DNA from 2 places in the Thalassospira sp. CA1 genome. Region 1 is predicted to be linked to the other one. Evidence: predicted binding sites of a transcription regulator. Region 1 holds the regulator's gene; the other holds the start of a gene.
What was found. The regulator PhoB, encoded in region 1, activates phosphate uptake and scavenging genes when phosphate is short. The targets are predictions, from matches to a motif close to TNTCATAAAACTGTCA.
Positions count from the first base shown of each region.

Region 2: a site for PhoB is predicted at 2,177-2,192, ahead of AC5Q5A_RS03820 (bifunctional 2',3'-cyclic-nucleotide 2'-phosphodiesterase/3'-nucleotidase). Genes of this name have one in related genera too.

Region 1 is NZ_JBZCIA010000001.1:641,473-645,899, reverse strand. It holds gene AC5Q5A_RS02920 (cation:proton antiporter domain-containing protein) at 1-1,742, shown strand, start outside; gene phoB (phosphate regulon transcriptional regulator PhoB) at 1,824-2,522, opposite strand; gene phoU (phosphate signaling complex protein PhoU) at 2,540-3,262, opposite strand; gene pstB (phosphate ABC transporter ATP-binding protein PstB) at 3,284-4,087, opposite strand; gene pstA (phosphate ABC transporter permease PstA) at 4,089-4,427, opposite strand, start outside.
Region 2 is NZ_JBZCIA010000001.1:837,849-842,275, forward strand. It holds gene AC5Q5A_RS03810 (AraC family transcriptional regulator) at 1-667, opposite strand, end outside; gene AC5Q5A_RS03815 (MFS transporter) at 823-2,103, shown strand; gene AC5Q5A_RS03820 (bifunctional 2',3'-cyclic-nucleotide 2'-phosphodiesterase/3'-nucleotidase) at 2,257-4,218, shown strand; gene AC5Q5A_RS03825 (GcrA family cell cycle regulator) at 4,319-4,427, opposite strand, start outside.

The sequences.
Region 1 (4,427 bases):
ACAGCGTCCTGTTTGAGCTGTTTCTTATTCTGACTGCCGCGATCATTGCGGTGCCGATTGCGCACAAGCTGCGTGCGAATTCGATCATCGGCTTTCTGATTGGCGGGTTCTTTATCGGGCCATTCGGCTTTGGCCTGATTTCCGAACGCGAAGACATTTCCACGGTTGCCGAACTGGGCGTGGTTTTCCTGCTGTTCATGATCGGGCTGGAGCTTTCGCGTGATCGTTTGCGCGTGATTGGCGGGCGGTTTGCCGGTCTGGGTGTTTTGCAAATTCTGGTGTCGATGGCAGCCCTTCTGGGGCTTCTGGTTGTCATGGAATTCCCGCTGCCGACGGCGTTGGTGATTGCAGGGGCGCTTGCGCTTTCATCGACCGCGATCATCCTCAAACAGCTTTCCGATGACAAGCAGCTCAATACCCGGTTTGGCCGTGCGGCCCTTGCCATTTTGTTATTGCAGGACGTGGCGGTTGGTCCGTTCCTGATCATGGTGCAGGCGGCAGGTGATGCTGGCACGGAAACCAGCCCGTGGATGAGCATCCTGCTTGGTTTTGGGTCGGTCGCGTTGTTGTTACTGGTCGGGCGCTATGTGTTGCCGCGCCTGTTTCGCTATATCGCGTCGCTTAAGAACCCGGAACTGTTTGCCATCGGCACGCTGTTTGTTGTGCTAGCCGCCAGCACATTGACCGAGGTTTCCGGGCTTTCGATGGCGCTGGGGGCGTTTATCGCCGGGGTGATGCTGGCCGAAACCGAGTTCCGCCATCAGATCGAAGCCGACATTTCACCGTTCCGCGGCGTGTTCCTGTCGCTGTTCTTTATGTCGGTGGGCATGTCGGTTGATGCCGACGTTGTGTATAACGAATTTGGCACCATCGTCATGTGGCTGGTGCTGTTGCTGGTGATCAAGACGGCGGTTTTGTTCGTTCTGGCGCGCGCGATCCGGTTTGAAACCGGCCTTGCCATCCGGGTGGCGATGAGCTTGGCCGCCGGCGGTGAATTTGCCTTTGTCATGTTTGCCCTGGCCGCCCAGAACGGCGCGGTGCCGCTTGAAATGGCAGCCATGCTGATCCCGGTGGTGGCGATTTCGATGGCGCTGACCCCGACCCTGATCAGCCTTGGTCACAAGATCGAGGAAAAGCTTCATCCCAAGGAAGAAGACCAGCTTGGCAAGATTGCCGAGGAGTCCGAGGGCATTCACCAGCATGTTCTGGTGATCGGAAGCGGCCGCGTTGGCAGGGTTCTGGCCCGGTTGCTCAAGACGCGCAATATTCCGTTCCTGGTGCTTGATAGTGATGCACAGCAGGTTTCACGCGGGCGGGCGGAAGGCCTTCCGGTTTACTTTGCCGACGGGTCCAGACCGGAAACTTTCCGGGCGGCACACACCGATGAGGCAAAAATTGCGGTTGTTGCCATGGGGAACCCGCATGCGACCGAGAAGACGGTCGCCCTTTTGCGCCAGCATTACCCGCATCTGAAGATCTTTGCCCGCGCGCAGGACATCACCCATATCGGGCCGCTGTCGCGCCACGGGGCGGATGCCGCCATCCCGGAAGTTCTGGAAACCGGGTTGCGGTTATCCGATCATGTTTTGGCCGCGTGCGATGTGCCGCAGGAAGATATTGATGCCGAAATCGCCAAATTCCGCCGTGCGGACATGCTTTTGATGAACGAACTGGCGCCGCGCCCGCAGCGCAAACCGTCAGGGTCGGAGAATGCAGACAAACCGGCGAAGAAAGAAACCTGAAGACGTTACGCCCTTAAAACAAAAACCCCCGCTGCAACCTGCAACGGGGGTTTTTTTAATTGGATCGGGCTCTAAACCGGCTTAGGCCGCGGTTTCAGAGTCCAGTGCATAGCCCGCGGCACGGACAGTGCGGATGATATCGCGGGTGCCCTTGACGTCATTGAGCGCCTTGCGCAGGCGACGGATATGAACGTCGACGGTGCGGGTTTCGACATAGATATTCGGGCCCCAAACCGCGTTAAGCAACTGTTCGCGCGAGAAAACCCGTCCCGGATGTTCGAGGAAATAGCGCAGCAGACGAAACTCGGTCGGGCCAAGATGGATCGATTTTCCATTGCGGCTGACCCGGTGGGCGGCGAGATCCATTTCGATGTCGGAATAGATCAACTGCCCTTGTGGTTGCGCCGGACCGGACCGGCGCAAAAGTGCGCGGATACGGGCCAGAAGCTCGCCAATGGCAAACGGCTTGGTGACATAGTCATCAGCGCCGGTATCAAGACCGCGGATGCGGTCACCCTCTTCGCCACGTGCAGTCACCATGATCACCGGCAAATCGCGGCTTTCAGGCTTGCGGCGGATCTGACGGCAGACCTCGATCCCCGACATTACCGGCAACATCCAGTCGAGCAAAACCAGATCGACATGGGTTTCAGCCAGAATTTTCAACGCTTCGTCACCGTCACCGGCTTCGACAACCTGCATCCCCTCGCGTTCGAGGTTGTAGCGCAACATGGTTACGATTGCTGCCTCGTCCTCGACGATAAGAACCGTTGGGTCCATCTTCCTATGCTCCCGTGTCAGTCATTCGGTTCGACAACAGCGAAGTTCGCTGCGTCGTTTTTTGGCCGGTCAATTCCCGGCAGGTCTTCGCCCTTGATCCGGTAATAGATCGTTTCGGCGATATTGGTTGCGTGATCACCGATACGTTCGATGTTCTTGGCAATGAACAACAGATGGGTCGATGCGGTAATGTTGCGCGGATCTTCCATCATGTAGGTCAGCAATTCGCGGAACAGCGAATTGTACATATCGTCGACTTCCTGATCGCGTTCCCAGACCCGGTGGGCCTTTTCGGCGTCGCTTTCGATATAGGCATCCAGGACATCCTTGATGATTTCCTGGGCCAGTTTGGCCATGTTCGGGATCGCCTGAACCGGGCGGATCGGCGGGATCTGATTAAGCACCTGCGCGCGTTTGGCGATGTTCTTGGCAAGATCACCAATGCGTTCAAGATCGTTTGACAGCTTAAGGGCCGTCACCACCTGACGCAGGTCATCTGCCATCGGCTGACGCAGGGCCAGAAGACGGACGGCAAAGTCCTGGACTTCCTGTTCGAGCACGTCAATGCGCTGATCGGACAGGATGACTTTCTCGGCCAGTTCGGAATCGCGTTTGACGATGGATCTGATCGAGGAAATAAGCTGGCTTTCGGCAAGCCCGCCCATTTGCGAAATGATGTTGTTCAGACGGGTGAGTTCCTCGTCGAACGAACTTACGATATGGGTATGTTCATCAGCCATTTATGCCTACTCCTGGCTCGCTTAACCGAAGCGGCCGGTAATGTAACCCTTGGTGCGTTCGTCCTTCGGGTTGGTAAAGATCTGATCGGTTTCACCGACTTCAACCAGCCTTCCAAGGTGGAAGAACGCGGTGCGCTGCGACACACGGGCGGCCTGCTGCATGGAGTGGGTCACGATCACGATCGTGTAGTTCGAACGCAACTCGTCTATCAGTTCCTCGACCTTGGCGGTCGCAATCGGATCAAGGGCCGAGCACGGCTCATCCATCAGGATGACTTCCGGGCTGACGGCAACCGCGCGTGCAATGCAAAGGCGCTGCTGCTGACCACCGGAAAGACCGGTTGCCGGCGATTGCAGGCGATCTTTGACTTCTTTCAGAAGACCGGCACGTTCGAGCGAGGTCATGACGATTTCATCAAGCTCATCACGCGAATTGACCAGACCATGAATGCGCGGGCCATAGGCCACGTTGTCATAGATCGATTTCGGGAACGGGTTGGGTTTCTGGAACACCATGCCGATGCGCGCGCGCAACTGAACCACGTCGATCCGCTTGTCATAGATGTCGCGACCATCCAGGGTAACGTCACCTTTGATCGTCACACCGTCAATGGTGTCATTCATCCGGTTCAGGCAGCGCAGGAAGGTGGATTTACCACAGCCCGACGGACCAATCAGTGCGGTTACCTGCTGTTCGGGGATATCAAGGTTGACCTCATAGAGGGCCTGATTGTCGCTATAGAAAAGATCGAGCTTGCGCGCGGTCATTTTCGGTTTTTCGACCGACGGCTCCGCCGTCATTGCGCTCTGGGATACAGCAGCCATTTTACCACTTCCGTTCAAATTTTTTGCGCAGATACACAGCCAGTCCATTCATCAGGACAAGGAAGGCCAGCAACACCATAATCGCTGCCGAGGTTTTCTCGACAAAGGCACGTTCCGGGCTGTCTGCCCACAGATAGATCTGGACCGGCAGAACCGTTGCCGGGTCAAGCGCCCCGCCCGGGATATCAACAATAAAGGCCACCATCCCGATCATCAGAAGCGGTGCAGTTTCCCCCAATGCCTGTGCCATACCAATGATCGTGCCGGTCAGAATGCCCGGCATGGCGAGCGGCAAGACATGGTGGGTGACGGTCTGAACCGGTGATGCACCAAGGCCAAG
Region 2 (4,427 bases), 200 kb from region 1:
GGAGCAGACGAAGCTTTTGCCGCCATTCGCGGAATGGCATGCCGGTTTCGCGCTGAAAAAGCCGGGCAAGCGTCCGGCTTGAGGCGCCGCACACCTTTGCCCAGTCCTCAAGCGTACGGTTATCAGCCGGGTCGCCTTGCAGATGATCGCAAATGCGTGCCAGTCGGGTGTCCTTGGGCGCAGGCAGGTAAAGCTTGTCCTGATCTGGCGCCTTGATCTGATCAAGCAATACGCGGATCAGGCGGCCTTCTTCTCCATCTTCATCATATTCGACCGGAATTTCTGTTGCGGCCCGGATCAGTTCACGCAAAAGCGGGCTGACTTCCAGAACCATGCAGCGATCGGGCAGGTTGGCGGCAACGTCCCGACCGATATAAAGGTGGCGGGCCCGGGTAAACCCGGTGCAGGTTACCGCATGCTGCGTGTGGGGCGGGACCCACACGGCGCGCTGTGGCGGCACGATCCACATCCCGGCCTCTGTCACCACGGTCATCGTACCCTCAATCGCATATAAAAGCTGGTTCCAGTCATGGCTGTGTGCCGCAACGTGATAGCCAGCAGGCATATCACTGACCCGGACATATACCGCGCGCGGCAGTTCGCGCGGGCGGGGGATCTTGTTGTGATGTTCTGGACGTCCGTCAAAGGTGTTGAGGATATGAACCATGGTGTGGCGACATTCAAAACTGTCTTGATTGCGACATATGATGGCAGATTACCGTAAGACAGACGGATCGGACAGGTTTAACTTGGTCGCATTCCAAAACGCACAAGCTGTGACAGGGGCGTCGCCACCACAACGATCCTGTCCTCGGAGGTACAATGTCCAAGGAAATCATACCGGAAGCCAGCAATCACGCGGCCCCACTTGGTGATGCGCCCGACGCACCCAATAATGCCAGCACAGCTCCGGTTCACAAGGGTTGGCGCAATCCGGAAGTTCTGCTGATCGTCATGGCGGCTGCCATGCCGCTGTCCTTTTCGACCTGGATGGCGCTGCTAAACAACTTTTCGGTCGAAATGGCCGATTTCACCGGCCGCGAGATCGGCATCTTGCAGTCCTTGCGTGAAATCCCCGGCTTCCTCGCCTTTACCGCGATTTTTGTGCTGCTGGTTCTGCGCGAGCAAACCTTTGCGGTTTTGTCACTGCTGGTGCTTGGAATTGGCGTTGCCATATCGGGCTATTTTCCGACCGTGATCGGGCTTTATTGCACGACGGTTCTGATGTCGATCGGTTTCCATTATTTCGAAACCATGCAGCAGGCCTTGTCATTGCAATGGGTGCGTAAGGATCGCACCGCCATGGTCATGGGGCGGCAGTTGTCGGCAAAATCAATCTCTTCACTGATAATGTTTGGCATGGTCTGGGTGATGCTCGAAGTTTTCGCGGTCGAGTATCGCTACGTCTACCTGTTCGGCGGTGCGTTGACGGTCCTGGCCGCGCTTTTTGTCTGGGGGGCGTTTCCGAAATTTGCCGATGCCCATCCGCAGAACAAGAAGCTGATCTTGCGCAAACGCTATTGGCTTTACTATGCGCTGACTTTCATGAGTGGCGCACGCCGTCAGATCTTCACCGTGTTTGCCGGCTTCCTGATGGTCGAGAAGTTCGGTTATGACGCAGCAACCATCACCTTGCTGTATCTGCTTAACCACGTGATCAACATGTTCCTCGCCCCCAAGATCGGCAAGATGATCGGTAAGTGGGGCGAACGCCGTGCGTTGGTCTTCGAATATGTGGGACTGTTCATTGTTTTCGTCTCCTACGCCTTTGTCGAAAACCACATTCTGGCCGGTGGTCTTTATGTGATTGACCATCTGTTCTTTGCGCTGGCGATTGCCATCAAGACCTATTTCCAGAAGATCGCCGACCCGGCTGATATCTCCTCAACCGCCGGGGTCAGCTTTACGATTAACCATATCGCCGCTGTTTTCATTCCGGCGGCGTTTGGGTTGCTTTGGCTGATATCGCCCGGTGCGGTGTTCCTTGCCGGGGCTGCCATGGCCTTTGTCTCGTTGGTTCTGGCCCTGAACGTCCCACACGATCCGGAGCCCGGAAACGAGGTCATTCGCGGATACAAGTCAACCGTGATGCAGCCAGCCTGATCGCCAAATATGTCTCAGACCAGAAACGCCTGCCGATCGTGGCAGGCGTTTCTGTTTGTGTTTGCCCTGCCTTTTTCGCAAAATCTTCAAAACCCCGCCATTTAAACGGGATTACAGTGTCGCGGTTTAACGCATAAGCAGGGACACGGCTCGATGGTATTCATTCACAAAAAAGCTGCCCGGATGACCGGGATTTCGATAGCACTTGCACTGGTAAGCAGCACGGCATTGGCCGACAGCACGGTGTCATTGCGCATCCTCGAAACCACCGACATCCATACGCATCTGGTTAATTACGACTATTACCGTGATGGCGAGTCAGACACGGTTGGTCTGGCAAAGGTCGCGACCCTGCTTAAGACTGCGCGTGGCGAGGCAGAGAACGTTGTCTTTATCGATAATGGTGACCTGATCCAGGGTAACCCGCTTGGTGATTATATGGCCAAGGAACGCGGTCTTAAGGATGGTGATGTTCATCCGGTCTATAAGGCGATGAACCTGCTTGGCTACGACGCGGCCAATATCGGGAACCATGAATTTAACTATGGTCTCGATTTCCTGGGTAAATCGTTGGCCGGTGCCAACTTCCCCTATGTCAGTGCCAACGTTTTTGTCGATGATGGCGATGACAACCCCGAAAACGACAAGCCGTATTTCGAACCCTATGTGCTGCTGGATCGGGAATTTACCGATAATGACGGCAAGGTGCACAAGGCCAAGGTCGGTGTGATCGGTTTTGTCCCACCCCAGATCATGCAGTGGGACAAGGCCAATCTGGAAGGCAATGTGATCGCAAAAGACATTGTCGAAATGGCAAAAAAATATGTTCCGGAAATGCGTGAAAAGGGTGCGGATATCGTCATTGCCGTTCCGCATTCCGGTCTGTCGACCATGGCGCGTAATGGCATGGAAGAAAATGCCACCTATTACCTTTCCGAAGTAGATGGCATCGATGCGATCCTGTTTGGCCATGCCCACACCGTGTTCCCGTCTGAGACCTTTTCCGATCTTGAAGGTGTCGATATTGCCAAAGGCACAATCAACGGCGTTGCGGCAGTGATGCCTGGCTTCTGGGGCAGCCATCTTGGCGTGATTGACCTGACCTTGAATGTCACCGATGACGGCGAATGGAGTGTCACCGACAGTCTGTCGGACGCACGTCCGATTTATCAGCGCGAAGGCCGGACCGTGACCCCGCTGGTTGAAGCCGATCCGGAAATCATTGCCGCGGTCAAGGAAGAGCACGAAGCCACCATTGCCTATATGCGCGAAGGTGTAGGCACCACATCGGCACCGATCAACAGCTTCTTTGCGCTTGTGGCCGATGATCCTTCGATCCAGATCGTGACCAACGCCCAGAAATGGTATCTCGAAAAGATCCTGAACGGATCGGAATATGATGGCATCCCGATCCTGTCGGCCGGGGCGCCGTTCAAGGCCGGTGGCCGTGGTGGCCCTGACTATTTCACCGACATTCCCGAAGGCAAGATTGCGCTTAAAAACGTCGCGGATCTTTACATCTATCCAAACACCGTGCGCGCAGTATTGCTTGATGGCGATCAGGTGCGTGAATGGCTTGAAATGTCAGCAGGCCAGTTCAATCAGATTGATCCGAACAGCAGCGAAGAACAAGCTCTGATCAACCCGGATTTCCCGACCTATAATTACGATGTGATTGATGGCGTGACCTACGAGATCGATGTCACCAAACCGGCCCGCTATAACAAGGCGGGCGAAGTGATCAATCCCGATAGTCACCGCATCGTCAATCTGAGCTTCGAAGGCAAACCGGTGACAGCCGATCAGAAGTTTGTTGTTGCGACCAACAACTATCGCGCCGGCGGTGGTGGCAATTTCCCGGGCCTTGATGGATCGACCATCATTGTCGAGGCACCCGATGAAAACCGTACGGTACTTGCCAACTATATCCTGACCGAAAAGGAAATTGATCCGAAGGCGGATGGCAACTGGACCTTTGCCCCAATCGGTGAGGCGTCCGATGTAACGTTTGTCACCAGCCCCAAGGCATCCTCTGCTGTCAACGCACCCGACAATATCAGCTTCGTTGGCGAGGATCAGGAAGGCTTTGCCAAATACGTGCTGCAAACAAGGTAATCAACCCAACCTTGATATCGCCCAACGAAAAAGCCGCCCTGATCAGGCGGCTTTTTTGTATTTTGGTGTCTCTGCGGGCAATTGCCAGGCGCAGAGGATATTATTTCCGGTTTGCAGCCTGCGGGCCTTTGCCGCCGGGGCCACCCTGCTGTGCAGGGGGATTGTCTTCGCGCGGGTTCTTGCCGTTAAGGTAGGCCTGTGCGCAATGT